One region of the Sporosarcina sp. P19 genome, then DNA from elsewhere that is predicted to be linked to it. Evidence: predicted binding sites of a transcription regulator. Region 1 holds the regulator's gene; the other holds the start of a gene.

Evidence for each region. The regulator LexA, encoded in region 1, represses DNA repair genes until DNA is damaged. The targets are predictions, from matches to a motif close to CGAACATATGTTCG.
Region 2: CSV74_RS13975 (YolD-like family protein) is a predicted target of LexA. The motif match lies at 12,639-12,652, and genes of this name have one in related genera.

Annotation. Positions count from the first base shown of each region.
Region 1 is NZ_PDYR01000001.1:403,207-419,983, reverse strand. Features, by position in the region: gene CSV74_RS02065 (STAS domain-containing protein) at 1-278, opposite strand, end outside; gene CSV74_RS02060 (hypothetical protein) at 309-734, opposite strand; gene CSV74_RS02055 (YqkE family protein) at 820-1,077, opposite strand; gene CSV74_RS02050 (hydroxymethylglutaryl-CoA lyase) at 1,201-2,097, shown strand; gene CSV74_RS02045 (alpha/beta hydrolase) at 2,119-3,042, shown strand; gene CSV74_RS02040 (YneF family protein) at 3,111-3,347, opposite strand; gene sirA (sporulation inhibitor of replication protein SirA) at 3,458-3,898, opposite strand; gene tkt (transketolase) at 4,043-6,049, opposite strand; gene CSV74_RS02025 (DUF896 domain-containing protein) at 6,158-6,394, opposite strand; gene CSV74_RS02020 (YneB family resolvase-like protein) at 6,462-7,115, opposite strand; gene yneA (cell division suppressor protein YneA) at 7,112-7,438, opposite strand; gene lexA (transcriptional repressor LexA) at 7,634-8,254, shown strand; gene CSV74_RS02005 (methionine gamma-lyase family protein) at 8,309-9,568, opposite strand; gene hfq (RNA chaperone Hfq) at 9,663-9,887, opposite strand; gene miaA (tRNA (adenosine(37)-N6)-dimethylallyltransferase MiaA) at 9,928-10,860, opposite strand; gene CSV74_RS01990 (alpha/beta hydrolase) at 10,844-11,770, opposite strand; gene CSV74_RS01985 (glycerol-3-phosphate dehydrogenase/oxidase) at 11,767-13,407, opposite strand; gene mutL (DNA mismatch repair endonuclease MutL) at 13,435-15,261, opposite strand; gene mutS (DNA mismatch repair protein MutS) at 15,267-16,777, opposite strand, start outside.
Region 2 is NZ_PDYR01000015.1:28,173-44,949, reverse strand. Features, by position in the region: gene CSV74_RS14045 (NAD-dependent succinate-semialdehyde dehydrogenase) at 1-798, shown strand, start outside; gene CSV74_RS14040 (GDYXXLXY domain-containing protein) at 848-1,390, opposite strand; gene ilvA (threonine ammonia-lyase IlvA) at 2,306-3,574, opposite strand; gene CSV74_RS16680 (hypothetical protein) at 3,896-4,045, shown strand; gene yhfH (protein YhfH) at 4,262-4,393, shown strand; gene CSV74_RS14025 (DUF948 domain-containing protein) at 4,710-5,132, shown strand; gene CSV74_RS14020 (DUF948 domain-containing protein) at 5,152-5,646, shown strand; gene CSV74_RS14010 (hypothetical protein) at 6,414-6,665, shown strand; gene CSV74_RS14005 (DUF948 domain-containing protein) at 6,859-7,296, opposite strand; gene CSV74_RS14000 (DUF948 domain-containing protein) at 7,302-7,715, opposite strand; gene CSV74_RS13995 (EAL domain-containing protein) at 7,939-8,937, shown strand; gene CSV74_RS13990 (SDR family NAD(P)-dependent oxidoreductase) at 9,018-9,770, shown strand; gene CSV74_RS16675 (hypothetical protein) at 9,898-10,074, shown strand; gene CSV74_RS13985 (MarR family winged helix-turn-helix transcriptional regulator) at 10,197-10,622, opposite strand; gene CSV74_RS13980 (methyl-accepting chemotaxis protein) at 10,855-12,567, shown strand; gene CSV74_RS13975 (YolD-like family protein) at 12,675-13,025, shown strand; gene CSV74_RS13970 (nucleotide excision repair endonuclease) at 13,060-13,437, opposite strand; gene CSV74_RS13965 (DUF3298 and DUF4163 domain-containing protein) at 13,554-14,174, shown strand; gene CSV74_RS13960 (proline dehydrogenase family protein) at 14,263-15,273, shown strand; gene CSV74_RS13955 (hypothetical protein) at 15,610-16,032, shown strand; gene CSV74_RS13950 (GNAT family N-acetyltransferase) at 16,060-16,530, shown strand; gene CSV74_RS13945 (hypothetical protein) at 16,550-16,768, shown strand.

The DNA of each region.
Region 1 (16,777 bases):
TCTTCTATGGGTGTATTGCTGTTCACTCTACTTAGAGCGACAACGGCTGCCCATTCTATTTTATTTTTTTCAAAGATTTCAGGATCATCAAGCAAACTACTAATGACTGTCAAATTCGTGAATTTATTTTGTTCCCGAAGTGTTTCTTCCATTTCAGGATGGGCACTAAGCGAATAAATTGAATCTTTTTCCACTTTTCTCATCGCTAGCCAGGAAGTAGTAATTTCAGGGAGTTTTCCTAGTAAATACTCATAAAGTTTAACATCGAGCTTTTTCATTTTATATCCTCCTGAACACGTTCTTCATTTCTATTGAATAAATACAATTAATTGTTTATCTTGAAAGTCAAAGATATTTAATATGACCCCAAAAACCGTTATGTACTTGTATAAAGATTCGTAATACGTGATACCATATTCTTTTTCATAGTGCGCAATTGGATAAATATACTGTTCTTCTGTTGGGATGGGCAAGTATTTCCAAGGTCTTGGAGAGGTCTTGGATTTTTCTGCATGTGCATCTAATAAAGTACTATAAAAATTCTCTACCTTTTCTTTTGATAGATCATAATATATAACAGAATCCAGTATTTGAATCGTTTCTAGATTCCTTTGCACCCAATGAACAATTGGATGCTCAATGGGTGCTAAATGAACACGTTTTAAATTATTTTGGGATGTAAGTTCGTTTTGAATATTTAGCTTCTCACGATACATAATATACAAAAACTTCATTAATTCCTCTCCTTTATAAAAGGTCTTTTAATAAAGCACTTACTTAATTAGTATACGTAACCCCACACCTATTTATATAGTCTTCTTAATACTTTGTTCCATCATACCCATACTCATCTAGTAATTCTTCAAAACTTTTATTTTTTTCACGTTCTTTTCGCTCTTGAATACGCTTTTCTTTTTCCTGTTCCAATTTTATTTCTTCTTCCGCCTTCATTTCTTGTTTCATTCCTTTTAATTTAGCTAACACATCATCGCTCATTAGATCCGAAAGTGAAGTTGCAGAATCATCTACTGTATTGCTCTTTTGGTTAGTTGATGCTTTTCGTTGTTTTTTTGACATATTTTCACTACTTTCTATTTAATAAATAATTTGCATTTCATTGTTATTATCCAGTTAATTGTCAAGGGTTTTACATTGCCCTTACTCGCTTACATTACGTACAATAGATGGAGGGGGATGTTTATGTATAGTTTACCAAAAAACGTGACGTTAATCGAGGTTGGACCGCGCGATGGTTTACAAAATGAAAAAAACAGTATTCCTACTGATCAAAAATTAGCTTTTATACATTCTTTACAGCAAGCCGGCATACAAGAAATGGAAGTGACTTCTTTCGTATCGGCTAAGTGGGTTCCGCAAATGTCTGATTCTAAAGAAATTATGGACCGGGTATGTAAAACAGGCAGGCAACTTGTCCTCACACCGAACGCACATGGTGTTGAGAATGCCTTAAAAGCTGGCGCAGATAGTGTGGCGGTCTTTGTGGGTGTAAGTGACACATTCAATCGACATAATATTAATCGCTCCACTGCGGGAAGCGTGGAGACGCTACGACCTATTGTCAATCAGCTCAAAATAGATCATCACTTTGTTAGAGCCTGTATCTCCACAGCATTTCACTGTCCGTATGAAGGAGTTATTCCACCTGAACAAACTCTGGCCCTTTGCGAAAAATTTGTCGATATGGGTGTAGATGAATTAAGTGTGACCGACACTGACGGTATGGCAAACCCTTTGGGAAGTTTTACTTTATTTAAAACACTAAAGACAAAGTTCCCAAATATTTTGATTACAGCACATTTCCATGATACGCGTAAATTAGGATTGGCTAATATTTATGCCTCTTTACAAGCAGGGGTTGATCGATTCGATACTTCTGCAGGTGGTCTTGGTGGCTGTCCTTTTGCGCCTGGTGCTACAGGCAATGTTGCAACGGAAGATGTGTTATATCTATTGCAGTCTGTCGGGATAGAAACAGGGGTTGATATGGATAAAATATGTGCTTCAGTAGATGAAGTTGCACCTTATTTGTCACGTCCTATCGATACCGCAATGTATAACTTATATAAAAGACAATAGAAAATAGAAGGGAGGATTTTGGTGAAACGTAGAGTAATGTATATTGTCGGTATTGCATCAAGTATTATTACAGCGTTTTTAACAATTTTCGGGATTCTTGTCACGAATCGACTGATGTATTTAAAAATAAAGGACTCTGAATTTATTTTGCAGCGCGAGATGATTGCTAAACGTTTTGATCATCAGTGGTTTGAAACTGTAAGAAAAGATGATATTTGGATTCCATCACCTAACGGCTATAACTTACGTGCAATTTTCTTGCGACCTTTAGATACAACGCGAACGGTTGTTATTTGCCATGGTGTAACGGAAAACAAAGTAAATTCCATCAAATATGCACGTTTGTTTGAACGCTTAGGATTTAATTCCGTTATTTTTGACCATCGGCGGCATGGTGATTCGGGTGGAAAAACAACGAGTTTTGGATTTTATGAAAAAATGGATTTGAAAGAAATCGTGACAGCTGTTCGTAAACGTGTAGGTAAGCGCGCTTTGATTGGCATTCACGGAGAATCTATGGGTGCTGCCACTACGCTGTTATACGCAGGTACGTATGAGGATGAAGCAGATTTCTATATATCAGATTGTCCATTTTCGGATTTCTCAGAGCAACTATTGCATATCATTCGTACAGAGATGCCATTTAAGACTTCCATGAGCTTGCGAATCGCCAATTTATTTTTAAAGATACGTGATGGCTATACTTCTGCAGCTGTGTCTCCCCGCGAAGTGATGAAGTTTATCGATAAACCCGTATTATTCATACACAGTATGGAAGATACTTTCATTTTGCCTCATATGACGGAAGAGTTATACGAATTAAAAGAAGGCGATAAAATGATGAAGCTTTTCACAAAAGGGGCACATGCCAAATCTTACAATGATAATCCCGATGAATATCTACAAACGGTTCATAGGTTTTTAAATCGATTCCGTTTATATTAATGACAATATTAGACAGTAAAAAATAAAAAAGCTCCGTGTTAGCAAATTTGCTGATCACGGAGTTTTACTTATTTTTTTTTAGCAGGCTTATCTTGAACTTTGTTCATCTGAGCCATCATTTGATTAATTTTCTTTTGAGAAGGTTTCTGTCCCATTTGCATCATCATCATACGTAACATTTGTTCATTAATTGGCGGATTTTCCTTCAAATAATTCATCATATATTTACGTGCTATGAAAAAGCCGAGTGCTACTCCGCCGATCAAAGCGACGACGATCAATAAAATTGCTATCCATAAAGTCATTACTGCCAAACCTCCCTCATAAAAATAGTTCGATTACATACTACCAAGAAGGATTATACAACATAGCAGCAGTGAATAGCAATGACTGTACGCAAATTGTGCGGAAGTTTTTACATCATTGTATTTTCTAGAATCATGCGTTCAGAGTGTTTAAGTGGTTTGAGCCACCCACATTCTTCCTGTTCATTCATGACTGCAAAAAAACGATCTGTAGAAGATGATAGTGCTACAAATAAATCTAAGTCTAACATTCTTGAACCTTGGCAGTACACTTCTATACTGTGTGTACCCATTTTGATGAAGACCTCTCCCTTGATTAAGTGTGTCAATCGATATTCATTATGATATGAATCCAGTTCATCAAAATTTTTCCTTAAGGTATTCTGAATGATGCTATCCAGTTCCCTTTGATTCAACCGATCACATAAATATTCAATTTCTTGATAGCTTGTAGAAGGGCCTACTGTTAGCATCTCAAATAATAAACGTTCACGCCCCATTATGAAGGATTGATACGCTGACTTGATTTTAAAAATTTCATACTTCCTCATAACGAACACCTCCTACTATCTATCATAGAACTTGTCCTAAGTAAATCGTGTCAGTTTGCGGAAAACTTCATCACTATTATTGTCGTAAAGCTGCGCAAAAAAATACACGGCTCTTTAATAATAAGAGCCGTGCGTTGTGTATACTTATTTATTTAATAGATTTGTCATTTCTTTTACAACATTTTCTACAGTAAAGCCATACTTTTCAATGACTAACTCGCCTGGAGCACTTGCACCGAAAGTATCAATTGCCATGACAGTTCCTTCATCACCTGAGTATTTATGCCACCCAAGTGAAGCTCCCATCTCAATCGCTACTCTCTTCTTAATGTTCTTTGGAAGAACAGAATCTTTATACGCTTGATCCTGCTTCTCAAATAGGTCCCATGAAGGCATTGAGACGACACTGACGTCGATATCATGCTCTTTTAGAGCTTTCTGTGCTTCAACCGCTAGACTTACTTCCGAGCCACTTGCAAGCAGTAAACCGTCCGCTTGTTCTTTAGTAGCAGGTGATACGACATAAGCACCTTTTGGTACATATTCCATCGCAAGTTCTTGTGATTTAGGCAATACTTCAAGATTTTGTCTAGACAATACTAAGACAGTTGGCGTGTCTTTTGAAGTGGCAGCTATATGCCATGCTGCTGATGTTTCGTTTCCATCAGCTGGACGGATGATAGACAATCCAGGCATTGCACGTAAAGAAGCCAATTGCTCAACAGGTTCATGTGTAGGTCCGTCTTCTCCGACCGCTACGCTATCATGTGTGAAGACATATGTTACAGGTAGGCCCATTAATGCAGACAATCGAATAGCAGGACGTACATAGTCACTAAACACGAAGAAAGTCCCACCAAATACTTTCACTCCACCGTGAAGAGACATGCCGTTTAGAGCAGTCCCCATTGCGAATTCACGTACACCAAACCATATATTACGTCCAGCATAGTCATCAGCAGTGAAATCGCCCGCGTTCTTGATCGTCGTCTTGTTTGAACCCGCAAGGTCCGCACTACCGCCGAATAAAGCTGGAACTGCATTCGCTAACGCATTGATTGACTCACCAGATGCTGAACGAGTCGCTACAGAAGCACCTGCTTCATAAACCGGCATTTGTTCTTTTAAATCGCCAGGAAGTTCATTTGCAATTGCTTGTTTAAACTGTGCAGCCAATTCTTTATGTTCATTTTCATAGCTTGCGAACAAATCATTCCATTGTTGCTCTGATTGAACACCAAGTTTGTCCGTTGCCGAATTAAAACGGTCATAGACTTCTTCAGGAACGTGGAAGTCCTCTTCGAATGTCCACTTATAATACTCTTTCGTAAGTGCCATTTCATCTTCACCTAATGGTGCACCGTGTGCATCTGCTTTACCAGACTTGTTTGGTGAACCATAGCCGATCACAGTTTTCACTTCAATGATTGTCGGTCCGCCTGTATTGCCTTTTGCTTTTTCAATTGCATCAGAAACGGATCTTGTATCATTTCCATCTTCAACACGGGCATAGTTCCAGCCATATGATTCAAAGCGCTTTCTAATGTTTTCAGAGAATGACATATCCAAATCGCCATCTAAAGAGATGTCGTTACTGTCATATAGCACGATTAGTTTATTTAATTGAAGGTGGCCAGCCATGGAAATTGCCTCTGCTGCTACACCTTCCATCAAATCTCCATCTCCGCACAGTGCATATGTGTAGTGATCGACAATATCGAAACCGGGTTTGTTATATGTTGCTGCAAGATGTTTTTCAGCCATTGCCATACCTACAGACATACCAATTCCTTGTCCAAGCGGCCCTGTCGTTGCTTCAACTCCTACTGTATGTCCATACTCTGGATGTCCAGGGGTCTTGGAATCCCATTGTCTGAAATTCTTTATGTCCTCAATAGTCAAGCCGTAACCGCTTAGATGCAACAAGCTGTAGAGTAACATCGAGCCGTGTCCTGCTGAAAGTACAAAACGGTCACGATTGAACCATTGAGGGTTTGATGGATTATGGTGTAAATGTTGCGTCCATAGTGTGTAAGCCATCGGTGCTGCACCCATCGGTAATCCCGGGTGACCAGAATTCGCTTTTTCAATTGCATCGATTGATAATGTTCGGATTGTCGTTATTGCCAGTTGATCGATTTTTTCGGTCATGCTGTACATCCTTTCCATCCTGTCTCATATGAGTGTTTTATAGTACATATTCCTTCTCTAGTGTAGTCAATTCTAGAGTTAATTACAATGTTAATCCTTTACCTATCATCAATTTAACGGTTTTTGATTCGCTCTTGCTTGTTTAACTTTATCTGGTGTTACATCATTTCCTTCTGGATCTACTACTTTGACCGATTCGATCGTTTCACGCATGCTTGTACGGAATGATTCCAAGTATTCCTTTCTCAACCGCGTCTGTTCTTTTGCCTCTTCAATCGATAATCCTGTTGTTTTCTTTTTATTTGCCAATTCATTAATACGTTTTATTTTCTTTTCTGATAGCATCTTTAAAACCCTCCAAAAGTTAGTCGTTTAATAAAATGTAAACAACCTGAAGGAAAAGTGCAACCTATTAGTGTTCTTGCGCTATAAACTCTTTATATCTTCTATGAACTGTAGCTTTACTGACCGCATGGCCTAATCCATTTAATACTGTTGCAATTTCTTCATATGTGAGACCTTTGTTACGAAGTGAGACAATTTCTTCTATTGGAAGTTCAAGTCTTTCACGCCCCGGTCCCTGGTCAATATTTCGCAGATTCTTTGATGGATCATAACCTCTGTCAACAGCACGCTTCATTCCTCTACGTATTTTTGCATTATGTAGTTTTCGTTGATATTCTTCTACGATTGCGAGAATTTCTAGTAACATGGAATCCATTTCATTCAGTTCAATCGTACCGTTTGAATGATTGGTAATCACAGTCGTTTCACTTTTAGCAATTACATGCAAAATCGCAACCCTAGCATTCCCACGTCCTAATCGTGTTTCATCTTGAATAAATACTGCATCCACTGTATCGTTTTGGATTTGATCCAACATGGATAGAAGACCTTCACGATCCATATCATATCCACTCTGCCGATCCGTATAGATTCCAACACAATCATAGGTTAGCTCAGCAGCTAATTTTTCAAGCTCCTCTTGCTGTCTCACAATAGATTGTTCTTGTGTTTCTTTTTCCGTACTCACACGGCAGTATATTACACATTTCTTTTCTGTCATTTAGATCCTACTCCTATTTCAGCTACCCGGATATCTGTTTGTTTATTAATTTTAACAGGCACACGGAGTAATTCACCTGAAACGATTTGGTCAGTAGGTAATTCATTTAGTGAACGCACCTGTTCAATCCATTGGTTTGTGGGTATATCTTCTGAGTAGTTAGAAGCCAGCTGCCAAAGTGTATCCCCTTCATTAATAACAATTTCTATGTAGTGATCTTCCTCGGCTATTTTATCAAATTGAACCCAGGCAAAAGATACACAAATTGCCAATAATACTGCGAAATAATAATTATTTTTGATAAATTCTTTAATAAAATCCATTATAACTCCTCCTCGAATTTGCGCATTTAGAATGCATGTTCGGAATACTTGTTCTTAATTATAAGAGAACATATGATTCCATGTCAAGCAAAATTAGAACCTTTGTTTGATTAGTAATCGAACACATGTTATACTATATTCAAAATAATGGTTGAGTATACCATTGCTCGCAAACTAGTAGAAGAGGTGAATCTGTTGAAGAAAATATCAAAGAGACAAGAAGAAATACTTGCTTTCATAAAAGATGAAGTGCGTTTAAAAGGTTATCCCCCTTCCGTTCGTGAAATTGGAGAAGCTGTAGGTCTTGCATCAAGTTCCACGGTTCACGGTCACTTATCACGACTCGAAAGTAAAGGTTTCATACGCAGGGACCCGACAAAACCCCGAGCTATTGAAATTTTAGATCCAGAAGGACTAGATGAACTAAAAAATGGCGTTATGCATGTGCCGTTGATTGGTAAAGTTACAGCAGGCAATCCAATTACGACGATTGAAAATATTGAAGAGTACTTCCCATTGCCGGATACATTTGGTTCCTCAGAGGATGAAATCTTTATGTTGGAGATTGTAGGAGACAGCATGATTGAAGCCGGCATCCTAAACGGAGACCGTGTAATTGTCAGACAAACGCACTCTGCAAGCAATGGTGAAATTGTGGTAGCTATGACAGAAGAAGATGAAGCAACCGTTAAACGTTTCTTTAAAGAAAAAGATTATTTTCGACTCCAACCAGAAAACTCTTCCATGGAGCCGATCATTGTAGATCAAGTTTCCATTCTTGGAAAAGTGATCGGTGTATTTCGGATGATTCATTAATGATAAAAAAAGTGTATCGAGAAACCTCAAGAGGTTTTCGATACACTTTTTTCTTTATACCAACTTCTTTTCAAGCAATTGTTCCATCGAATCTAGTATTGCAGATTTTACATGTTCATAAGTCAATCCACCTTGAATATATGCTGTGTATGGCGGTCTGATCGGACCGTCAGCTGTCAACTCAATACTGGAACCTTGAATGAACGTACCCGCGGCCATGATGACGTCATCAGCATAACCTGGCATGTAAGATGGCTCTGGGGCATATTGAGCATTAATCGGTGAGTTTTGCTGGATCATCTGACAAAACGCAATCATTTGTTCAGCGTTCAAAAAGTTTACCGATTGAATTAAATCCGTTCGAAGCTCACTGTAATGCGGTGTTGTATCCATACCGAAGCTTGCGAAAAATGCCGATGTGAATAACGCGCCTTTAACCGCCTGACTGACTACGTGTGGCGCTAAGAAGAATCCTTGGTACATCTCAAGTAACGTATCGAGTGAAGCCCCTGCTTCAGCTCCAAGGCCTGGAGAAGTCATACGATAAGCACACTTCTCAACCAAGTCTTTTCTGCCTGCAATGTAACCACCTGTTCTAGCAAGTCCACCGCCTGGATTTTTTATGAGCGAGCCTGCCATTAGATCTGCTCCAACTTCTACAGGCTCTTTCATTTCCACAAATTCTCCATAGCAATTATCTACAAAGACCACGACATCTTCTTTCATTTTGCGGATTTCTTTAATAATCGCTTCAATTTCATGGATTCTGAATGATGGATTACTTGAATAGCCTTTCGAACGTTGGATCGCTACGATTTTCGTCTTCTCTGAAATCGTCTCTTTTGCTTTCTCATAATCAACAGAACCATCCTCGTTCAAATCAATATGCTGATAAGAAATCTGAAAGTCCTCAAGTGAACCCGTATCTTTGCCGTTGCCGGAAATGATAGATTCCAACGTGTCGTATGGTTTACCTGTAATATAAAGAAGTTCGTCACCTGGGCGCAATATCCCGAACAAGCTGATTGTAATGGCATGCGTGCCCGAGATAATTTGATTTCTTACAAGACAGTCTTCCGATCCGAATACATCCGAATACACTTGTTCCAATACATCACGGCCACTGTCGTCATAGCCATAACCTGTTGAGCCTGATAAATGAAAGTCGCTTACTTGATTTTTCTTGAATGCCTGTAAGACTTTTCTTTGGTTAAAAAACGCAATTTCTTCTACTTTCTTCACATGCGGAGCGATTAGTTCTTCCGCTTCTTGTGATTTTGTTAGTAATTCTTCATTAATGGGTGTAATTTGCATATGTAGTACCTCATTTCATTTGATCATATTCTATTTTACCAGATGAAGTCTATATACCAAATGAAAGACAACAAAAAAACAGGCAAGCGCCTGTTTATTGTTCGTCTTTTAAAATAACTGGTTTTGCAGGAGCATACGTAGAAATAGCATGCTTATAAATAAGCTGTTGTTTACCATCTGTTTCTAATAGAACCGTATAATTATCATATGACTTGATGAGACCTTTCAATTGAAAACCATTTAGTAAAAAAATTGTAACGAATGTGTTGTTCTTACGTAAGGAATTTAAAAATGTATCTTGCATATTTCCTTGTGCCATTCAATTGCCTCCTTGTCCCTGTTATTTAGTTATTCCATACTCACTTCTGAAATTCCTTTATTATCTTACAAGTTGTTTGAAAAACTTCTTCCCCCGACTGATTCGCATCTACCCACTGGACAGGCAATTTATTGCGGAAGTAGGTCAGCTGTCTTTTTGCATAATTGCGTGTGTTTTTCATTACCGCTTCTATTGCCTGCTCTTTTGTCAATAGTCCATCAAAATAGGAGATCAGTTCTTTATAGCCTATTGCTTGTACTGATTGATTTTGACGAATTCCTTTATTCCAGAGTTGCTGTACCTCATTAAATAATCCCGCTTGAACCATTTGTTCTACACGCAGATTGATTCGCTCATATAGTAATTCTCTAGGAAGATCTAATCCAATAATTAAGGAATGATACATAGGCTGATTCCCTTGTTGTTGTTCATGGTCTTGCTTTGTTTGACCCGTCACTTCGAGGATCTCAAGCGCACGCACTAGACGTCTATAATTATTTGGATGAATTTTCTCTGCACTTTTCGGATCCAATTTTGCTAGTCTTGCGTGCAATACATCTGCGCCTTCTGATTCAAGCTCTCGCTCTAAACGCGCTCGCACTTTCGGATCAGCTGCTTGTTCTGTAAATCGATAATCGAATAATACCGACTGAACATACATTCCACTGCCACCGACAATAATAGGTAATTTTCCGCGAGATTGAATATCGGCAATCCATTGCCTGACTGCTAGTTGATATTCCGCTACAGAAAATGATTCTGTTGGTTCTTTTACATCAAAGAAATGATGTGGAATCCCTTGCATCTCAGAGCAATGAATCTTTGCCGTACCGATATCCAATTCTTTATATACTTGCATCGCATCACCATTAATGATTTCCCCATTTAATAGTTTTGCAAGTGCCACGCTAAGCGCTGTTTTCCCTGAAGCAGTCGGCCCTACTACTGCTAGTACCTCAACGGGTAGGTTCATGTCGCTTCATCCATTCCACGATAGTTGTATACACTTGTTTATAGTTAGTTTCCTGAAGCATCTCATGTCTTCCACCTTCATAGAGCTGAACAGTGACTCGCTGTTGATTAGCTTTATCGAATTGTTTGGCTACTTTCCACACACCTTTAGCACGGTCTCCTACTAAGTCATCTGTACCTGAAAGTAATAAAATTGGTAATTCATTCGGAATATTCAACAAGAATTCAGGCACTTCCAATGAATTCATTCCTTCAATTAAGACACGAAACAGTTGAGCAGTCGGCACAAATCCACATGCCTCATCCTCTTTGTAATCAACTACACTTTCTACATCGCGTGATAGCCAAGCAAATTCACCTTCCCCAGGAAATTGTTTTGAATATTCGCCAAACACCAAACCGTTTAAAATTTTATCCGGTTGCTCTTTAGGGAATTTATTTTCTCTATACGCGGCGAATGTAATCGCAGCATGTGCAGTGAGCTTAGAATTGGTTCCAGTACCCGATAGAATGACTTTGCTTAGCGTAGAACTGTATAGCTGGATATAGCGCCTTGCAACGAAGGAACCCATACTATGTCCGAATAGTACTGCCGGCAGCTCTTTGTATTGTAGTTGATATGCTTGATTCACTTCAAACGCATCATCCACCAATTGGTCAAATGTGGCAGACCTACCTATATAGCCGTATACATGACCGTTTTCTGTAGCCGTCTTACCGTGCCCCCTTTGGTCATGCAACGTAACGACATACCCTTGTGACTGTAAGTACTCTGCGAATCGTTTATAACGACCGCTATGTTCAGCCAATCCGTGAATGATATGCACACGAGCAACTGGCTTAGTTTCAGGTGTATAACTTGTACTATACACTTTAGTACCGTCACGCATTTCTATCCACTGGTCTGTCATGAACTTGCACTTCCTTTCGCTTCCGCAATCGCATTTTTCAAGTCATTTTCATGAATAGATTTCTCACTGTCCGTGTAACGCAACAACTTTGCCATATAGTCGGTTACTTTTGTTGCCAATGACTCCACCACATCGATTTGGAAATATAAATCCCCTTTTCTACGAATAAAGAAATCACTTGGTGATGTGACCATTTCATGATGTATTCCGTATAAGATTTCTGCACGTAAACTAATTGGCAAATTGTTCTCCTCTGCTGAAATCGCGTGGGCGAATTGGAAAATCTCATCACTATTTCTTCCATAAAACGCAGCAAGACGCGCTCCTTGCTGTGGAGTTAAGCCGAACTGAGGTGCTCGTTCCGCCTGTAGATCAATAAATTGCTTCAACGCTGCATCGTCTATAAAGTCACTTCCTGAAACGGCGATATTCTTCGTTTCACATTGCTTGATAGATGGCTTTTCTAGCTGTTCATTAATTCGATCCACTACGATTTCCGCCATCTGCCGGTAGCCTGTTAACTTCCCTCCTGCAATCGTCAGCAATCCAGGAACTGTTTCCCACACTTCATCTCTTCTTGAAATTTCAGATGCATCCTTACCTTCTTGCGCAATCAATGGACGAATTCCTGCCCACGTAGATTCCACATGTTTTCGTTGAAGATGAATGCTTGGGAATATTTCGCGTACCGCATCAATGATGTAGTGTATATCATCTTCTGTCGCTGTAGGATGCTGTTTATTATCCGAATAAAATGTATCAGTCGTACCAATATACGTTTTATTATCTCGTGGAATGGCGAATAACATTCTCCCATCCGAGTTATCAAAATAAATTGCTTGCTGCAACGGGAAGATAGATTGATCTACTACGATATGGACACCTTTCGTAATATGCAATTGTTTTTTGGGTTTGCTGCTGATTCTCTTCTGCAACTCGTCAACCCACGGACCTGACGCGTTGATCACCATAGAAGCCCCTACGGAAAATCGGTCGCCGGTTAGTTGATCACTTAAGACTGCCCCAACGATACGATCTTTCTCAAAGTTGAATTGTTCGCACTTCATATAATTTAGGCAAAGCGCACCTTTTTCTGCTGCTTTCTTCAGTACTTCAATCGTCAAACGTGCATCATCGGTCTGATACTCCACATAATGCCCGCCACCTTGTAACCGTTCCTTTTTCAGTAATGGTTCAAGTTCAACCGTTTCTTCTTTCGTCAACATCTCACGTCGTTCTGCAGGCTTTACACCTGCTAGTAAATCATAGATGAGAAGTCCAGCCGAAGTAGAGTACTTGCCATACGTTCCTTTTTGATAGATCGGCAATAGCATAGGTCTTGATTTCGTGATATTTCGAGAATTACGGAAAACGATTTCTCGTTCCTTTCCCGTTTCTGCCACTATTTTCACTTCCAATTGTTTTAAATAGCGCAAGCCACCATGTATCAGTTTTGTTGAACGGCTAGATGTTCCCGCCGCAAAATCTTGCATATCAATAAGGGCAACCGAAAATCCTCTCGCAGCCGCATCCAATGCGATACCCGCACCTGTAATCCCTCCACCGACAACTAAAACATCGAATGAAAAGTTTCTCAAGTCCTGAATTCTGCTTGATCTTTCTAATGTAGAAAACATATAATCGCTCCTTTCTGATGTGCTCTGTTACATCACTCGTTTAAACATTTTCTCTAATTCATACGTTGTAAAATGGATCAATACCGGACGACCATGCGGACATGTATAAGGATTATGACAAGCCCCTAGATCAGTTAGTAATCGTTCCATATCTTCTTGCCTTAAGTAATAGTTTGCTTTAATAGATTTTTTACAACTCATCATAATGGCGCTTTCTTCACGCAATTTCTCGACATCGACTTTGCGTTTCTCAAGTACTTGCTCAATCATCTCTTCTATAATCGAGGTAGCTTGTCCTTCAGGAAACCATGAAGGATACTCTTTCACGGTATACGTCGCTGGCCCGAACGCTTCTAAAAATACACCAACTTCTTCCAATGCGTCTTTACACTCTTCAATCTTTACTTGCTCATCAGCTGAGTAATGAAAAACCAAGGGTAAAAGCAATTGCTGACGTTCACCTGCATCCACCTGACCAAGTTTCACTTTAAAATATTCATATTTAATTCGTTCTTGCGCTGCGTGCTGATCAATCAAATAAAAGCCATCTTCATTTTGGGCCACTATATATGTCCCGTGAACTTGTCCAATCGGTGCAATTGAAGGGAAATGATTTATTTCCTGCTTTTCCTGCTCATAGATACAAGGCTCTTGCGGCACGGGTTCTTCCTGCGTTTCAAAAATAGCTTCTGGGAAGACCGGTGTTGCTTGCTCTATAATAGGCTCTTCCACGTGTGCAATGGATGGCTGTATTTCTTGTCCTTCTAACGGGACCGTCACTTCCGGCCGGCGATAAGAAGGTGTCCAAATCGTCTGTTGTTCTGAGTCTCTTTTAACAGGCTTCTCTTTCTTTACAGCGTCGGGGATAATAGTGACTCCTTGAATAGCCTCTCTGATTGCTCCCTTTATTAAAGAGAGTAACTCCCCTTCTTTACTGATACGGATATGTCGCTTCGCAGGATGGACGTTGACATCTGTCAAAATGGGATCTGCTGTAATATCAATGACCGCAATGGGAAACCTACCAATAGGTAAGTACGTATGCAACGCATCGATAGCTGCTTGCGTTCCCGCATAGCTTTTAATCCAACGACCATTCATTAGAAGTGAAATATAATTTTTAGATGCGCGTGTCATCTCAGGAAGTGTAATAAAACCCTTCACCTTGAAATCAGCATCTTCTTTTTGAAACGGTATCATTTTCCGCGCAACTCCGACACCGTATATATCTGATAATACCCGTAATATGTCTCCCGAACCCGATGTTCTAAGAACTTCATGATGATCGTGAGTTAGTGTAAAGGAAATGTCAGGATGACTCAGCGCTAATCGATTCAATAAATCTATCGTATGTCCGAGTTCCGTCTGAATGGTTTTCATATATTTTAAACGTGCTGGCGTATTGAAGAATAGATGTTGTATGAGAAAGTCTGTACCTTTTCGTAAAGCCCCCGCTTGATGTTTCAGTACTTTACCGCCCTCAATCTCTACAACTGCACCTTCTACGCCATCTGAAGTCCATAATGATACTTTTGATACTGCCGCGATACTTGCTAATGCCTCTCCGCGAAACCCGAGCGTACGTATTCGAAACAAGTCATACTCATTAGTTATTTTACTAGTAGCATGCCTTTCGAAACAGCGGATTGCATCCTCTTCGGACATACCCTTGCCGTTATCGGTCACCCGAATCGAAGACAAACCTGCCTCTACTAGAGTTACTTCGATTTTAGTACTTTGCGCATCAATCGCATTTTCCACTAGTTCCTTGACGATGGAAGCAGGACGTTCCACCACTTCTCCCGCCGCAATTTTATTGGCTAGTGTGTCTTCCATGATGTGAATTTGATTCATCCGCTTCACCCCTTCTTATCTACCGTCAGGCGTTCTTTCCATTCCATCATTTTTTGCATCGTTTGCATCGGTGTCATATTCATCAAATCTATCGCTTCAATTTCGTCGAGCAATTTTTGTGTATCTACTGAAACAATCGGTTCGCTATCCGTATCAAACAAAGCGAGCTGCTCCGAAACAGAAGAAACGCCTTTCGTTGTACTATCCTCTTCAAATCGCTGTAATAAGGTTTTCGCACGTCCCACTACGTCTGCAGGAAGACCTGCTAGTTCAGCTACATGAATCCCGTAGCTTCGATCGGCTGCACCGGGTAATACTTTGTGTAGGAATACGACTTTACCATTTTGCTCCTTGGCAGCGACATGGACATTAAGTAAGCGATCTAATACATCCTCCAATTGTGTTAATTCATGATAATGGGTAGAAAATAGTGTGTTGGCTCCGATTTCCTCATGAATATACTCCATCATCGCTTGTGCGAGTGCCATCCCGTCATATGTTGAAGTTCCGCGCCCGATTTCGTCAAACAACAATAGGCTGTGGGACGACGCATGAGCCAATGCATATTGAGACTCCATCATTTCCATCATGAATGTACTCTGTCCAGAGGCTACGTCATCTGCGGCTCCTATTCGTGTAAAGATTTGATCTGTAATAGGCAGTGTAGCCTCTTCACAAGGGACGAAACAACCGATTTGAGCCATCACTACAGTCAAAGCTACTTGACGCATATACGTACTTTTACCGGACATGTTCGGACCTGTAATCAGCAACATATTTTCTTCTTCAGCAAGCGTACAAGAATTTGGGATATATAGTGAATGATTCATCATTTTTTCAACGACTGGATGTCGGCCGTTTTGAATGTCGACAGCCTTCCCTGTATGGAATTCTGGTCGGACATATTGATTCTTTTCGGATACCTTAGCAAATGAAAGTAAGACGTCCAGTTCACTGATCACTGAAGCTAATTGTTGAATCCGTTGTACATCGTCCTTCACTTGATCGCGAATCGACTGGAATAAGTCCAGTTCCAATGTCTGGCTGTCCGCTTCCGCGTTTAGGATTAGTTCTTCTTTTTCTTTCAGTTCCGTCGTTATATATCGCTCCGCATTTGCGAGTGTCTGTTTACGTTCGTAGCGAGACAAGTCGGCTAAATGAATATTGGATTTAGTAATTTCAATATAATAGCCAAAGATCCGATTATAGCCGATTTTCAATGTTTTTATCCCTGTCAGTTGCCGCTCTTTCTGCTCAAGCTGTGCTAGCCATGTCTTTCCGTTACGGGATGCACTTCGAAGCTCATCTAGTTTTTCATGATAGCCATCCAAAATCAATCCACCGTCTTTACTAGATATCGGTGGGTTTTCTGCAATAGCATCCGTTAACAGTTGGAATGTTTCCCCGCAAGGATCCATTCGATCAGCAAAACGCTGTAACATAGGACGTTTCGATTCTTCAAGCAACTGTTTTAATTTCGGTATATGTGACAAGGAATTTCGTAGCTGCGCAAGAT
Region 2 (16,777 bases), on a different contig from region 1:
ATTGCAGAGGCGTGGCAAGAAGACGGTCGTGTGCGCAAGTTGACGTTTACAGGATCTACTGAAATCGGTAAGACGTTGATGAAAGGTGCAGCCGATACGATGAAGAAGATTTCATTGGAACTCGGCGGACAGGCACCAGCGATTATTATGGCGGACGCGGATCTTGATAAAGCAGTAGATGGCGTTATCGCAGCGAAATTCCGTAATGCCGGACAAACGTGTGTCTGTGCGAACCGTATTTATGTTCATTCATCGATCGCGGAGGAATTCACAACGCGCATTGCAGAGAAAACGAAGAAATTGAAAGTCGGCGACGGCAAAGAAATAGGCGTCGAGATTGGTCCGTTAATTGACCAGGATGCAATCGATAAAGTGGATGAGCATGTGCAAGATGCGAAATCCAAAGGAGCGACAGTCGTCACTGGTGGCGAACATATTGAGGGGTTATTCTATCAACCAACTGTCTTAAAAGGTGTAACGGATGATATGCTTTGTATGGAGGACGAGACATTCGGTCCGGTATTGCCAATTGCGACGTTTGAGACACAAGAAGAAGTTATTGAGCGAGCGAATGATACAGTGTTTGGACTAGCGGCATACGTCTTCACGGAGAACATCACACGAGGTATTCAGATTTGTGAAGCATTAGAGTATGGTATCGTAGGTTTGAATGATGGCTTGCCGTCAGCACCACAAGCTCCGTTTGGCGGCTTTAAACAAAGTGGCCTTGGACGTGAAGGCGGTCATCAAGGTATGGATGAATATTTAGAAGTAAAATATATCTCACTAGGTTTATAATGCAAAAGGAAGCAAAAAGGGAGAGCCGTACTCTTCCTTTTTGCTTCTTTTAATTGGTTTGGAATTCGCGCAAAATGCTATTGCCGTCAAGTACTTTAAAATGCGCTGTCATCGTTCGATCTTGCACACTGTCTGCCGCAACACGGTGGCCAAACTCGGGAACATAGACGCGATCCAGTCCGAAATTCACGATGTAATGATCGTTTTGACGATACTCTCGATCGGTCGTCTGTGCCAGCCAGCCCATTAAATAGACACCTTCAGCGGGTTTTTTGTCGCTCAACGAAACCAATTCAGAGACACCGTCTTTTTGTTCCAATACGCCAAATACCCGTGTCTGACCGAGGTCATCCGGTTTTTTTAATGCTGTCACTAAACTAGGAGTCATACGTTCTTTTGGTACTTTTTCAACGTCGTAGCGAAGCATAACATAATTTTCGGTCGCATCTTGCTCGGTGATCGTTTCCGATTGAAGATAAACATCCGCACCGTTTTGAATCGTTGTGAAGTGAGGAATCGTGAGACTAGCTAAGATGAGCAGGGGAATTATGAAGAGTATGGATATACTGAATTTACTATGTTTGGGGCCCATATTAGAGTCACCGCCTTTTCTGCAGTTTTCATAAAAAGTATTCTTCTTATGTACAGATAGCATGTGCCATTTATATGTGTTTTAGTAATTAATTACCCAGTTTTTTTATGTCGGAAACCTTTCATAGTTGGTGTGAATAGATTCGTGTGGGATGGGTATGGGCAAAAATTGTGGTTTGCTATGTTAGAGATTAGTATTGGTGCATTAGAATCGCTGTTGGGTTGTGGTTCTTGCACGTGCATTTTCTGTTTCTTGTTTGATCAGGAGGTTATTGTTTAGCTGGCAATGTAAGTGGCAAGTCCATTGTCCCCACTACAGCGCTGGTGGATGGCTTTCGCGAGGAGCCAGAGACAGGAAAGTGCGCCTGTCTTTGTCTCCTCGCTACGCCTACCACAGCAGGCGCCTTCGTTGCATCGAGTGTAAGGCAGTTTCTATACTTCTATTTCGAAAAGTGCAAAATCAGTATTACCAAGTCGCGGATCTTCTTCCCCTTAGAACCACAACCTAAATAACTACCACTTAGCAGCGCAGGCACAACTGCGGGGTAGGCCGTGGCCATGAGACAACTGGCGGCACTTTGCCAGCTGGCTCCTGGCTGTAGGCAATCCCCCACGTGCCTGTGCGGGTCCAAAAAGCAGACACTTACTAACTTCAGTACCCACCAACCAATCGAGCAACGTCCCAACAAAGAGTCGCAAAGACCCGCAGCCGCCTAGTCTCTCCCGCCAAACGCGTTTGTTAGTCGGGTACTGTACGCTATCACTTGTTTTGCTTTACCACTTTAAACCACAACCAAAATAAAATACCACTCACAGCAGCGCAAATCAGCGGTGTCTAATTACTACACTATAATGTGTGTAACCATAAAAAAAACTGCCGCAAGAAGTCGCGATGACTTTTACGGCAGTACTCATATTAAATCAACAACCCGAACAACGTACTGTCCTTGTTCACTTCTTTATAAGGGAAACCGTTCTTTTCCATACGTGCAATCAGGCCATTATAGTCTTCCTTGTGCTTAATCTCAATTCCGACAAGACCTGGACCACTCTCTTTATTATTCTTCTTCGTATATTCGAACATCGTGATATCATCATCCGGTCCAAGTACACCATCAAGGAACTGGCGTAGTGCACCTGCACGTTGTGGGAAGTCCACGAGGAAATAATACAGCAAGCCTTCGTAAATCATCGACTTCTCTTTGATTTCCTGCATTCTACCGATATCGTTGTTTCCACCACTGATCACACAGACGACACATTTTCCTTTGATTTCATTTTTATAGAAATCGAGTGCGGCAATTGGAAGGGCACCTGCTGGCTCTGCGATGATCGCGTGTTCATTGTATAGATCGAGAATGGCCGTACATACTTTACCTTCAGGGACGCTGACGGTGTTTTCGAGATAGTTATTGCAAATGTCGTAATTCAGATTGCCTACGCATTTGACAGCCGCGCCATCGACGAATTTATCGATCGTTGCCAGAGGTACGACCTTTTGCGCGTCGATAGAAGCCTTCATGCTCGCTGCACCTGCTGGCTCTGCACCAATCATTTTCGTATGCGGAGACAAGTTTTTAATGTACGTGCTGATTCCTGACATCAATCCACCACCACCGATACTCGCGAATACGTAATCGATCGGCTCTTCGATGTCGTTCATGATCTCAACAGCTACCGTCCCTTGTCCGGCGATAATATCCTTGTCATTGAATGGATGGATGAAAATACGCTTTTCTTTTTCCATCAATTCGACCGCGCTTTCGAAACAATCATCGAACGTATCTCCGACTAAAATAATTTCAATACGATCGCGTCCGAACATTTTCACCATATTTACTTTTTGTCTAGGAGTTGTTTGAGGCATGAAGATCTTGCCGTCAATGTCCAGTTTTGCACATGCGTACGCTACGCCTTGTGCATGGTTTCCTGCACTCGCACAGACAATTCCTTTTTTACGTGCTTCTGTTTCGATGCGTTTCATCTTATAATAAGCACCGCGCAATTTAAAGGAACGGACATGCTGCAAATCTTCCCGCTTAATATACACATGGCAGTCATACTTTTCCGATAGACGAACATTTTTCTGTAAAGGCGTATGAGCTACGATGTCTTTCAGTAGCTGATTAGCAATTAAGATATCTTCTACTTGAACGCTTGGAGTTTCCATTTTTTTCACCTTCATAACTTATCATCTAACCTCCGTTATTGAGTCAACGTTTACTCATAATAACATGAAAAAAACTGAATGAACATACGAAAGTTCTAAATTGTGTGTTTATTTTAATAGTAGTGACTTTATTGGGAACTTTCTGTTAATGTAAGCGTTTACTGGATTGGCAAGGGCTTTCAACAAATAGAGTGGATCAAACATTTAGGTAATAAGGAAGCTTTTTGCTATCTTGGAATAGCGTTGAAACATATATTAATTTAAATAAAACATGTAGATTTCTTTAGATTATACACAAATAAGTGGTGTTTAATTCGTAAACAGAAGGGAAAACTAATGAATGAGACACTAACACCAGAAAGGAAGCGTTTATTCATGCAGAAATGGGATAGTAGACCAGAAAAGCCGGATAATATGCAATGGACGGTGTTTGTCATAACTCTTGTCATCATCGCAGCTGTAATGGTTTACGGATTGCTGATGTAAAGGGGAAAGAAATGGTATGTCTCGATATTGACATGCCATTTTTATTTTCATCTTTTATAATACCTTCATTCGTCGTGCTCTTTTGGATTCCATCGCAAAATAACAGATTTCGTCCGAAAAGAGTGACAAATCTGACGACTCTGTTATATATTAGTCTTAAGAAAAGTCGCTGTATCAGTACAGCGCATCACAATAAAACGAATGGGGGAATGGACGATGAAAAAGAACACAGAGCAGAAAAGACAAATGGTGGAAAAGGTTTGTACGGAATGTGGGAACCAGTTCAAGGAAAAGCAAGAGTCTGTAATGTACGAATGCGAGCGTTGTGTCGGACGACATGAAGAATAACAAAAAATCCTATGCTCCCTCATACGGAGCATAGGATTTTTTGCGTTGAAGATGAAAGATCATACACTACAGGTAATGAATTCTGTGAATGTGTATCCACTATCTACATATTAGTGTTTGAACTTTTTCTATATAAATTAAACATAAGAAGTAGTAATCTCGTGATCACCATTGGTTTCCGTTCGCTCTCACTACACACGAAAATTAAATTCATTCACTCATATCGCAGAACTTCGGATGATTAATGTTTTAGAAAAACTGAGAGTGGTATAGAATGATAAGGTGTATGTAGTTTGTTAGAGAGGAGGATGTGTGTATGGCGTATATTGGTTTATTATTAATCGCAATCTCGGTATTGATTGTCGCCATCTACCTTTCATTGTTACTAACGAAGTCTTCGAACTTATTGCTGACAGTTATGGGAACAGTAAAAGGGGTAGAGGCAGAGCTCGACAAGAGCATTGAGCAATTATATGGAACTTTAAATGAGACTGAACAACTGGCGACAGATGTTCAAGTGAAACTCGCTGCAACGACACCTCTATTTTCTTCTATTGAAAATATCGGACGTTCAAGCCAGTACTTGAGTGAAGAAATAAACAAGCGGACAAGACAATTTGAAGAGGATGGTTCTCTTCCAGGAACGGAAAAATTCGTTCAAGCCATTCAATATGGAGAGTTTGGTGTCCAAGTTTACGATTCATGGCAACGCGGTAAGAAGAGTTTAAAAAATACGTAAATGGAAATGAGGTATGAAAATGGATCTCGTTGGAATTGGCGTCATACTCATCGGTATCGCCTTCGTTATTTTAGCTATCTATTTCGCTAAGGTATTACAACAAGTCGGAAATATCCTGCACGACGTCGATGAGACAGTAGGAGCGCTTCCGAAACAACTTGACGGTATATTGGACGAAACTGGAAATTTGATTAAAAACAGTAATGATTCATTAGCAGATATCAATACTAAGATTGAAAACCTGACTCCATTGTTCAAAGTAATCGGTGACCTTGGAGAATCTACACACCAACTTACTTCTTCGTTAGTGGACGTGTCGTCTTCTGTTCAACAAAAAGGAGACCACAAGGACACATCAGAGCAAAACAAGAAACTAGGTAACATCTACGGCTCAGCCATGTTAGGCTATTACATCTTTAAGAAGCGCAAGCAATCTGTGAGCGCTGCTAAGGATCGTGCAGAACAAGGTCGCCCACAAAAAAAGTTACCAGCACCAGAAAATGCGTCATTTTAAGTGATGAAAAAGACTGAAGATCAATCCCAATCGGGCTTGACCTTCAGTCTTTTTTTAGGTTTTGGGGTGTTGTGTTCAGGCGAGTGTTAAATTTTTGAGTATGAATAGTAAAACTATGTCAGGTAGATTAACTTACACGATTTTAAAAAGTAGAAATTTTATAATCAAATTAATGATGGGTGTTATAATATTGACAATTAACAATTAATGGAAGTATTCATATGGCGTTAGCGAAAGAATATGTAAGCAGGGGAAACCATTTCTCTTAAGCTTGATACTAAATGCCGTCTTTGTTGTTGTTGTAAACGCAATAATTAGCTTTATGGCTTTACAGTACTTTAATAACGTTTGGACAAATTGGGTATTGTTTATTTCTTTTTTAATAATTGCTTTTATGATTTGGAGCAGAATGGATCCTCATAGGGGGAATTGGACTATAAATGGATGGATTACCCGAAGTGTAGGTATAGTGATTTTTCTAGTTCTTGCTTTTACACTTGGATTCTAATAGTAGAGACTACATCTCAATTATGTGAATAGGATGGTTAGTGTAAGGGGGGAAAAGTGTGAGTATGAAATAAACTTTTTCAAAAAAGGGGTTTAATTATGAAGTGTAAAGGGATAGTAAGCATTATTCTTATACTCGTGTTAACGGCTTGTGCATCCACCACACAAAAAGTAGTTTCTGATGAAGTAGTTTTTTATGGAGAGGGAAAGTATTGGAATGTAAGCTACATATACAATCCAATATTGTACGAGGAAAAAAGGTGAATTGGGTTGAAATCGAATTAAAGGATTTAGAGTTATCTCGGGAGGATATAAATAACATTGACATTGAATTGGAAGGTAACGATGGCGTGATTACGGGGAATGTTGAAGATATGAAGACAAAAGTTGAAGGTAACACGATTTCCTTTTTAGTGGGGACTGTTAATAATGAAACATATGAGGACGATGAATACAGAATCACTATAAAGTTCAAAGGTAAGCAAGATAGTATAAAATTAATTAAAAAATAACGATTGAATTGAATGAACGGTGGCAATTGCATTATAAGATTTATGTGCCGTAACGTAGTTGTTCTTTGTTTCGGATGGCGACTCCCGTGTAGTAAAGCGTCCGCCTAGTACGTCAATCAACGGTTTCTCCTCTTATCATAGAAAAAGAGCCATTCACAAAGTCTCTACAAGACCCTCTGAACAGCTCTTCCACTTATGGTCGCATCTTCTTCAGCTCTTTACGTTGTTGCATCAAATAAAATGCCAACGTAGCCACTCCATACAATCCTTTATACTCTTTCTCGCGAACAAACTCACTCGCATTTCCTACACGATCTTTAAAACGAATCGTTGTATCGAGTGCGGCAGTCGTCACTTCACGTGAAGCTTCGCCGACATCCCCAACGATCTGGAAGACCGGTGTTACTTCATAAATCTGTTTGTTTACATTACTAATCGTATCATTCGTCGTATGAAGAATTTGCTGAGTCTGACCCGTAACTTCCGCTACCGTTGACGGTAGGGTATCGGTCGTCTTCTTGACGCTTTCCAATACTTCGGTCAACTTTCCAAGTGGTTTAATTAACACGATTGCGACAATAATTAGCGCGATGCCGATGAGCAATACGCCTATTCCTAGTACCCAATCCATCAAGTTCACCTCTCTCCGTTATTCTGCTTCATCTTGTAGTACATTTTTGATGCCACTTCTGACAATGCAGTCGTTTGCTCCATCAACTTGGCATACTTGCCAGGAGGCGCTGATACTTGATCCGCCATTTTAGCGATAGAGTTCTGCACATACTGGGTGGATTCGCGAAGTTCTTTCGCTGAAGCCGCCAATCCGTCAACCGATTGCAGTTTTGCATTCGCATCATCCGCAATTTGGTTCGTCTGAGTCATGAGTTGATCGGCTTTATCCGTGATGCCGCCCACTTTCAGTTCCACACGTTTCATCGTTTCTTTTACATCTGTCATTGCTTCTTTGACCGCTTTGGCTGTTTTAATAATAGCAATTGCGATAACCACTAAAGCCGCAACGGCGACTATGGCACTAATATACAAGAGCACCTTCAATCTAGTCACCTCCACATAATAAGTGCGTTTCTAACTTGAACGTCTAACTTCCGTCAAAACGTGTAAACGTTCTATATCCTTGTCATTCCACAAATGAAAGTAATCTAAACACTGGCCTGCTATTTAACTAGAAAAACTATATTTCCACACCCCTATGTGAGAAAAGTACCTGAAATATGATATGATTTTCACATCAAATACTGAAGGGGTGAAATACATGCCTTGCAAAGGTTGCATTGTCCGTGAGATTGATTATGAAGTCTCATTTGAAAATTGTAAGCAAACAGCACTGTTCGAATCAATAGAAGATCATTTGAAACGAGCTCATATGCTGGTGAACCAGGAAGATCAAACATTTCATGTGAAAGAACAAGGGATAAAAGAATTATACGACTTTTGCGTCGATCATGCAGTAGAAATGGATACTATTCAATTTCGTCTCGACCAAACCGACTGGCGGCCTCTCTCGGAAGTCCTGCACGTAGTCGAAATGCAGTGGATTGATCAAGTCATTCAAGATGAACAATTGACGAGCCATTATCAGCCTATTGTTACACCCGACCTCGAGATTTATGCTTACGAATTGCTCGCGCGTTTCTATCATAAAGACGGTAGAGTGATTTATCCGAATGAAATTTTCTCCGCGGCAAAAGAGCGCGGTAGATTATATGCTCTTGACAGAGTGTGTCGTCTAACAGCAGTTCGCCATGCCAAACATATTACGCAAAAGGCATTCATTAATTTCATTCCAACCTCTATCTATTCGCCGGAGTTTTGCTTGCGATCGACGATTATTTTAGCTAACGAATTAGAAATTGACCCATACCGTTTAATCTTTGAAGTAGTGGAGTCGGAAAAAGTGGAAGACATGGACCATTTAAAAACGATTTTGGAGTACTATCATTCAAAAGGATTCGAGTATGCCCTCGATGATGTTGGGGAAGGTTATAACACGGCTGAAGTACTTTCTTTCCTTCGACCGAACTACATGAAGCTCGATATTAAGTATGTGCAAGGTGTGGCGACTGATCCTGCTAAGCAGCTTATAGCAGGGGAGTTTCTTGATAAAGCACTGGCGGTGGATGCGATTCCTTTAGCAGAGGGAATAGAAGCAGTAGAAGATTTTGAATGGTTGAAAGCGAAAGGTTATCAACTATTCCAAGGCTATTTATTCGGCAAACCGTCGGCAGTTCCACAGACAGAAATTTTCATATAGGCTTGCGCGTTGTCGAGGTTAATTAGTGTACACTGAAATTGATTTAATGTTAAACTATAATCAATAAGGAGATGGTACATATGAAATTAGACAAAAAAGTTGCAATCATTACAGGTGGAGCTGGCGGCATCGGGTTAGGCATTGCTACAGCATTCGCTAAAGAAGGCGCGACTATCGCGATCGTTGACTTAAACAAAGAAGCAGGCGACGCAGCGATTGAAAAATTGCAGAAAATCTCTCCGCAATCGATTTTTCTTCAAGCGGACTTAACTGTTCGAAAAGAATTACCTTCCATTGTCGAGCAAGTTGTAACGAAGCTCGGAAAATTGGACATCTTAGTCAACAACGCACATGCTTCACGTATGAAATCTATTGAAGAGATGACGCAAGAAGACATAGATCTGTCGTTCAATACAGGATTCTATCCAACGCTCTACTTGATGCAAGCGGCTCTTCCGCACTTGAAAGAGTCAAAAGGAACCGTGATCAACTTCTCATCCGGCGCAGGATTAAATGGCGATGTGAACCAAGGTTCATACGCTGCGGCGAAAGAAGCCATCCGCGGGATCACAAGAGTGGCGGCGAATGAATGGGGTCAATATGGCATCACGTGTAACCTGATTTCCCCAATTGCCAAAACACCAGGCATTGAGCATTGGGGACAAGAGAATCCGGAATCTTATCAAGCTATTCTTGCGAGAAACCCACTTGGACGCCTAGGCGATCCAGAAAAAGATATCGGTCGCACAGCAGTATTCCTAGCGAGCGAAGACGCTTCTTACATCACGGGTCAAACGATGATGGTAGACGGTGGGTCTATCAAATTACGTTAAAACAACATTCGAGGCTGTCCTGATTTATGGGGCAGTCTTTTTTTGTATGTAGGAGTATGGTCGGGTGGGGGGGTGATAGAGCGGCTGGCGCGTGTTATAGAGCGTTTGCCGGTGGGAGTATGAGCGGATGGGGTGTTTGATAGAGCGGATGGCACGTGTGATAGAGCGTTCGTGGTGGAAGTATGAGCGGATGGGGTGTTTGATAGAGCGACTGGCGCGTGTTATAGAGCGTTCGTGGTGGAAGTATGAGCGCACGCGGTGTTTGATAGAGCGGCTAGCGCGTGCTATAGAGCGTTCGTGGTAAAAGTATGAGCGCACGCGGCCATAGATAGAGCGAATACCACACGCCATAGAGCGCACGGGCGTATCTATCGAGCAACGAGCTCTACCAATACAAAAAGCTGCTCCACAACGGAACAGCTTCTCTCAAACAAACGTGTTATTTAATTTAGTGTAAATTTGGACTAAACTATTTCGTTCAGCCTCCGATAAGTGACTAAAGAACTCCGAACGCACTTTTACTCCGCATTTCTGCGCTTCGCCCAAAATCTCTAGGCCTCTAGGAGTTATTTCCCAATACTTTGTTCGTCGGTCTTCTTCATCATTACGCAACGTAATAAATTCGCTCTTAATGAGCTTTGACGACAAGTGCGTCAATGAAGCGGGCGTGAAGCCTAGTGTCTCAGCCAAGTCAGAAGGACGTTGTTCACCTTTGTTATGTAACTCTAGCAATACAAGAATATGGGAGATTCCTAGGGACAGCTTGGATTCTTGCTGGAAACGGATCAGCATTTTATTTGTCACTTGATCCATTAAATGTACCAAATTGAAAATTGTCTGTTCTTCAGTCAAAAAAGAACACCTCCTTTTCCTTCAAAAAACTTTATGCTTATATACTATTCATCATACAATATTATATACGAAATAAAACAGTTGTGACACGATAATAATACCTACATCTTACTCATTATTTTAAAATTAAAGAGTTTTTCATTTTCTTCTTTTTAATTGTAGACTGATAGCGTATGATAAAGACAACGAATGAACTAGATAAACCAAATAGGAAGGGTGGGCATAAGGTTTGATGAAAGTTAAAGATTCGTTAACGTTTCAGCTAGGTTCTATTATAGCTGGAATCTTGGTGGTGATGTTAATCATTACATCACTTGCTACATATAAGACTGCTTATGACAAATTGTATGATGCTGCAGGAATTGAGGCGTACGGCTGCGCCAATATTACTACTGGATTGATTCGACCTGGTGATATGGAAAAGGCATTGGCTGGTGACGTCGACACACAAAATGAACTTGGGAAGACATTGAACTGGACAACTGAACACAAAAATATATTTGAAACACAATATATTTTGGATTTGGATGGAAAAATCATTGCCCTCGACGATAATCTGAAAGCAAGTGGATTTAAGCCGGGAGACCAGTTCCATTTAGACAAAGAAGCGATTGCCGATCTACTCGAACATCGACATTCGACGTACTCTCAGCCTTACGAGTATGGCGGTATAGAGCGGCTTTCGGGTTATGCGCCAATACACGAAGACCAGGATGCGAGTAAAGAAATCATCGCAGTCAGCGTAATTGATTTCGATGCCAACATCGTCAAACATCGTACTTGGGACGTTGTACGCGACGGAATCATGATCAGTATTATTCCTATGATACTTGCTTCAATTGGAACAGGATTCTTGATTCGCCGGAAAACTAAGCCGATCACGAGCTTAATTGAGCAGGCGAAGGAAATTGCGGATGGTAACTTGGCGGTCCAACCGACAGAAGTGAAATCACAAGACGAAGTGGGCGACTTGGCTCGTACACTGAATCGTATGACGGTGAACCTACAAGATATGATCGCGACGATGAATACGACATCGCAGCATTTATCCGAAAACGCAGGGGAAACTTCTGCATCACTTTCTGAAATGCGTGAAGCGATTACGATGGTTGCACATAATATTGAAGAAGTCGTCACAGCTGTTACGGAAGGTACGTCAACTGCGGAGCACGCAACGGGTATTCTTACGGGATTAGCAAGTGGTTTAGACAATACGAAACAAAGCGCTGATTCGATGCTCGTTAACTCCAATGAAACGATGAAGATTGCACTAGAAGGCGCGAAACGCGCAGAGGAAATTAGCTATGATATGGAATTAATTCGAAATGGTTCACAACAAGTTGGAGATACGATTCAAAACTTGGTTGAATCTACGACGAAGATCCAAAACATCACGGGTTCCATCGCAGGAATTGCAGCTCAAACCAATTTACTTGCACTGAACGCATCCATTGAAGCGGCGCGTGCAGGTGAACACGGTAAAGGCTTTGCGGTAGTGGCGGAAGAAGTACGGAACTTGGCTGAGCAATCGAATCAGGAAGTACTCGAAGTAGAGAAGCTGGTGAAGGATATTTCGGATCGCATCCAGCAAGTCATTACTTCTACATCGGAAAATACGAAACACATCACGAAGGGTACTGAAACAGTGAAGCTTACGTCTCAGTCATTGAGTAATATTTCCGTGGCAGTTGGAGAAACTGTCACGGAAATCAAGAATATCTCAAACTTGATGACGTCAGAAGCCGCGAAATCAACAGAAGCGGTACAGTTGATTGAGCACTTGACGCACGCTGTACAAAATATTGAAGACATGACCAATAATATTGCAGCAGCTGCCGAGCAAACGACAGCGAGTATAGAAGAAATTTCAGAACGTTCTACGCAGACCAATCAAATGGCGCGTGAACTGGAAGTGTTTGTCGGTTCATTCGAATTACCTAAATAAACACTTGGCCATCGCATGTAAAGCGATGGCCTTTTTTACCATTGAATTTCGAATGTACGTTCTGTATAATACGAACATACATACGCTTAGGAAATGGGGAATATGTGATGGAAAGGAACCGAGATAGAGGGAAATTGAAGTGGACGTCGCTCATGCTGCCTGAACACCTCGAGAGACTACGCGATTGGCAATGGGAAGATGAGTATATTGAACGGCCCGAGTTAACCGATTGGGAACTACAAACGATGCAAGAGACACTTGAAATAGCTTGGCGCAGACGTGGTGAGACATGGATTAAAACTTGGCATGATGGAGAAGTTCGCTTTCATCAAGGGGAGATTGAAGCGCTCGACTTGCAGACGATGACCATTGTGCTGCGTGATCCATTCGGAACGGAAAGAATTCATGTAGCAGATGTGGTAGATGTCCAGTTATCGAAAGGAGCAGATGGTTTTTAACCAAAAATAAAAGCCGTCTGCGAAGGCAGACAGCTCAGTCTCTGAAAAATGCTTTTTCTACGTTGTATTTAGCTTGCTGTGTGTTGATTACGTACGTTTCGTAGATTTCGCGTTCCATTGGGTCATCGATAATAACAGCGGAAATTTTCGCTACTTCTTCACGGTGATTACGTAATGGAGACACTTGGTCTTCAAAATGCTTTTTTAGCCGTGGACGTAATTTTCGTGCTTTTCCTACGAATAATAACTCGTCGCTTTGGTTGAAGAACAACAAAAGGCCGCCTTTATCACGTGGAATATCATGAAAATCGATGAAACCATAAATTGGCTTAATTGGCGTTTCATCAGGTCCCATTTCTTGTTTTCTGCGAACGATCGTTACGTCCGGTTTAGGTAATGTAATATTGATCATTTTACTTCACATCCTTATATCAGTCAGTGTTTATCCTATCATACGACCCCGAAAAAAGCGAGAAACTTTCTGTCCGTCCCTTGCATATAGTAGACAAATGTCTTGGGAAGGATGAAATGATGAAAAATCCTGCTGTTATTCAAACGTATCACATATCAAATAGAAGGCCAAAAGTGGATGTGTCTTATCCCGTCATCACACAACTGGATGATCCAAAAGTTCAACAGAAACTAAATCAAGTACTGTTCAAGGAAATGAATAAAATGCTAGAGGATAATAATTATTATGACCCAAGTCTTGTGGAGATGGTCGCAACGTACGAAATCAAAAATAATCAGCGTGATCTCTTTAGTATTAACTTAATTGTCTACTCGTTCACTGGTGGAGCGCATGGAATGACCTACGTCAAATCTCTGACGTTTGATACGAAGACGGGAAGGCAATACAATCTACAAGATCTGTTCAAGCCAGGCAGTCCTTATGTGCAGCGGATATCGGAATATGTCAGACGCCATATTCAGCAATGGAAAACTCCGGTGCTTGAGCCATTCACTAAAATCAAACCTGATCAAGATTTCTACATCGCAGACACGAGTCTAGTGGTCTACTTCCAACTATACGAAATTTCACCTTACGTAGCCGGCTTCCCATATTTTCCGATTCCCTTGCTCGATTTACAGGAGATCATTAAACCGAATAGTCCAGCAGACCGAATGCTACCGTTCATAGGAACTTGAAAATAACTGAATAAACAAATGTATAGGCTTACATGACGGAATAGTGTTATAATTTCGATATACGAAATATACAAATGAGGTGGAAACTATGCTAAGAAACTTCTTTATCGGTTTATCTGAAAATCAACTACTGAATCAAGCTGCCCAAAAATACGGCTTTCAACTAGGGGCCCAACAAGTCGTGGCAGGAACTAACATCGAAGAAATGATTACTAGTGTCAAAGAACTTAATCTAGCAGGCATTTCATGCACGATCGACAATTTGGGTGAATTTGTGTACGAAAAGAGCGAGGCCATTGAAGCGAAAGAACAAATCTTAGCGGTAGTGGACGCAATCCAAGAACATGAAGTAGATGCGCACATCTCGATCAAACCATCACAGCTCGGCCTCGATATTGATTATGCGTTTTGCGAACAACAAGTAGAAGAAATCGTCAAACGAGCAAACAAGGTAGGAATGTTTGTTAATTTTGATATGGAAAATCACTCACGACTTGAACCGACGTTCCGTTTACTAGACGAATTAAAAGCAAAGGGCTATGAAAACGTCGGAACCGTTATCCAAGCTTATTTTCACCGGGCGTTGGGTGATACGAAAAAATACAACGATACACGCATCCGTCTAGTAAAAGGTGCGTATAAAGAGTCACCGGACGTTGCGTATATAGATAAACAAGATATTGATGAAAATTATATTAAGATCATTGAAGAACACTTATTGCACGGAGCGTTTACATCGATTGCGACACATGACCATAACATCATCAATCATGTGAAGCAGTTTGTGAAAGAACATGATATTTCACGTGATCAATTCGAGTTCCAGATGCTGTACGGCTTCCGCCATGAGTTGCAGTTGCAGTTGGCGAAAGAGGGCTATAATTTCTGTACATACGTACCGTTTGGCGAGGATTGGTACGGGTACTTCATGCGCAGACTGGCGGAGCGTCCGCAAAATATGAACTTGATGATGAAGCAAGTGTTCAATAAGAAAACGAATACTATGATTGGTCTAGTCGCCGGCGCGTTTGTGCTTGGGCGATTAAGCAAGCGTGGGAGTGACCAGAAACAAGATGGTGGTTGGGTGAAGTATCGTTGAGCGGTAGGATAGGGCCAACGTGGATTAACATTTCAGGTGGATGCGCTCATACATTCGTTCAAGCGCTCATAGCTTATGCTTGATCGCTCAATGTTACGTGATATCCGCTCTATCAAGGCCTGCAATCGCTCAATACACGGTCGCGTCTCTACTACTCTCTGAGCTAAATGCAAGATAGTAACGGTGATTGAGTTACCCTTTCTTCTTCTTTCAAAACACTGCTTTCCCCGCAGTGTTTTTTTGTACTCACTTTACAGAAAACATGGGAAATAGTAGTGTTAGAGGTAGTTAAAGTATTATTCACTCTTCAGAACACCAAAGACAGGAGGAGAGTTGATGAAACAACTTTTGGTCATGGTTCTCTGTGCAGCGTTACTGATCGGATGTAATACGAATCGAACATTATCTTACGAGGAAGTCACCATGAAGGACTTGGATAAGGGTGATCAGGTATTCTACCAACACGCGCAGGCTGAAAATGGCGTGTATTTATTTTACGACACGTCAGACGATAAATTGGTCATTTATTTTAACACCTCTCATGAAAATCAGGAAGATTACGCCGTGGACTTTACCAACTTTGACGTAGAAAGCGATGGAGACACGTTGCACATTCTGTATGATAAAAATCAAGACGAAGGCGAATCAAAAACTTTTCAAGAACAGCAATTCTATGAAATTTACTTAGACAAAGAGTATGAAACGATCGAGCTGTTTGAGAATGGAGATATGGCGGCATTCACTTCTATCTATTCATAATTAATATAAAATGAAATGAGGACAGTTATGAACATTATAAAAGCGAACATATCTGACGTTCCTATCATCCGTGACGTGATGATTCGCGCGTTTCGTGAATATGAGCAGGCCACACCTCCGACGAGTGCTTTGAAAGAAACCGTCGAAAGTATCGCCGCTGAAATGCAAAGTGGTGTAGAGGCGTTGATTGGCTATATAGAAGAGGAGCCGGTCGCGATGGTTCGTTTTCGATTGGAAGATGAAAGCCTCTATTTTTCTAGATTCTCTGTAGTGCCAGAAAGACAAGGTCAAGGCATCGCGAAAAAAATACTGCGATATTTAGAGGAGTATGCGACGCAACAAGGGAAGAGGGTAATAGTATGCAAAGTGCGAGCAGATGTGCCGAAAAACATCTCACTCTATCAATCGATCGGCTATCACGTGTGTGAAGAATCTGTACTACATAGAACGGATGGTACGTCGATTGCCGTAGTTTCTATGGAGAAATCGCTATCCTGAGCAGTGGGAGGTCGTACAAGTGCAGAAACAAAAGAAAAACACCCGCGATGTATTGCAATACTTGGCGCTCTTCATTGTATTGGGTTCACAGGTCGTTCGTCTGATACTGTATATTACGGAAGTGGCGTATACGATCCCTGAAAACTTGTTAAATCTATGGATGTATATAGGATGGGGAGCCGCAATAGCCTTATTGCTAGTATCTTATCTGTTTCCAAAAAAGGAGCAGTCAACATAAATCGTGAAA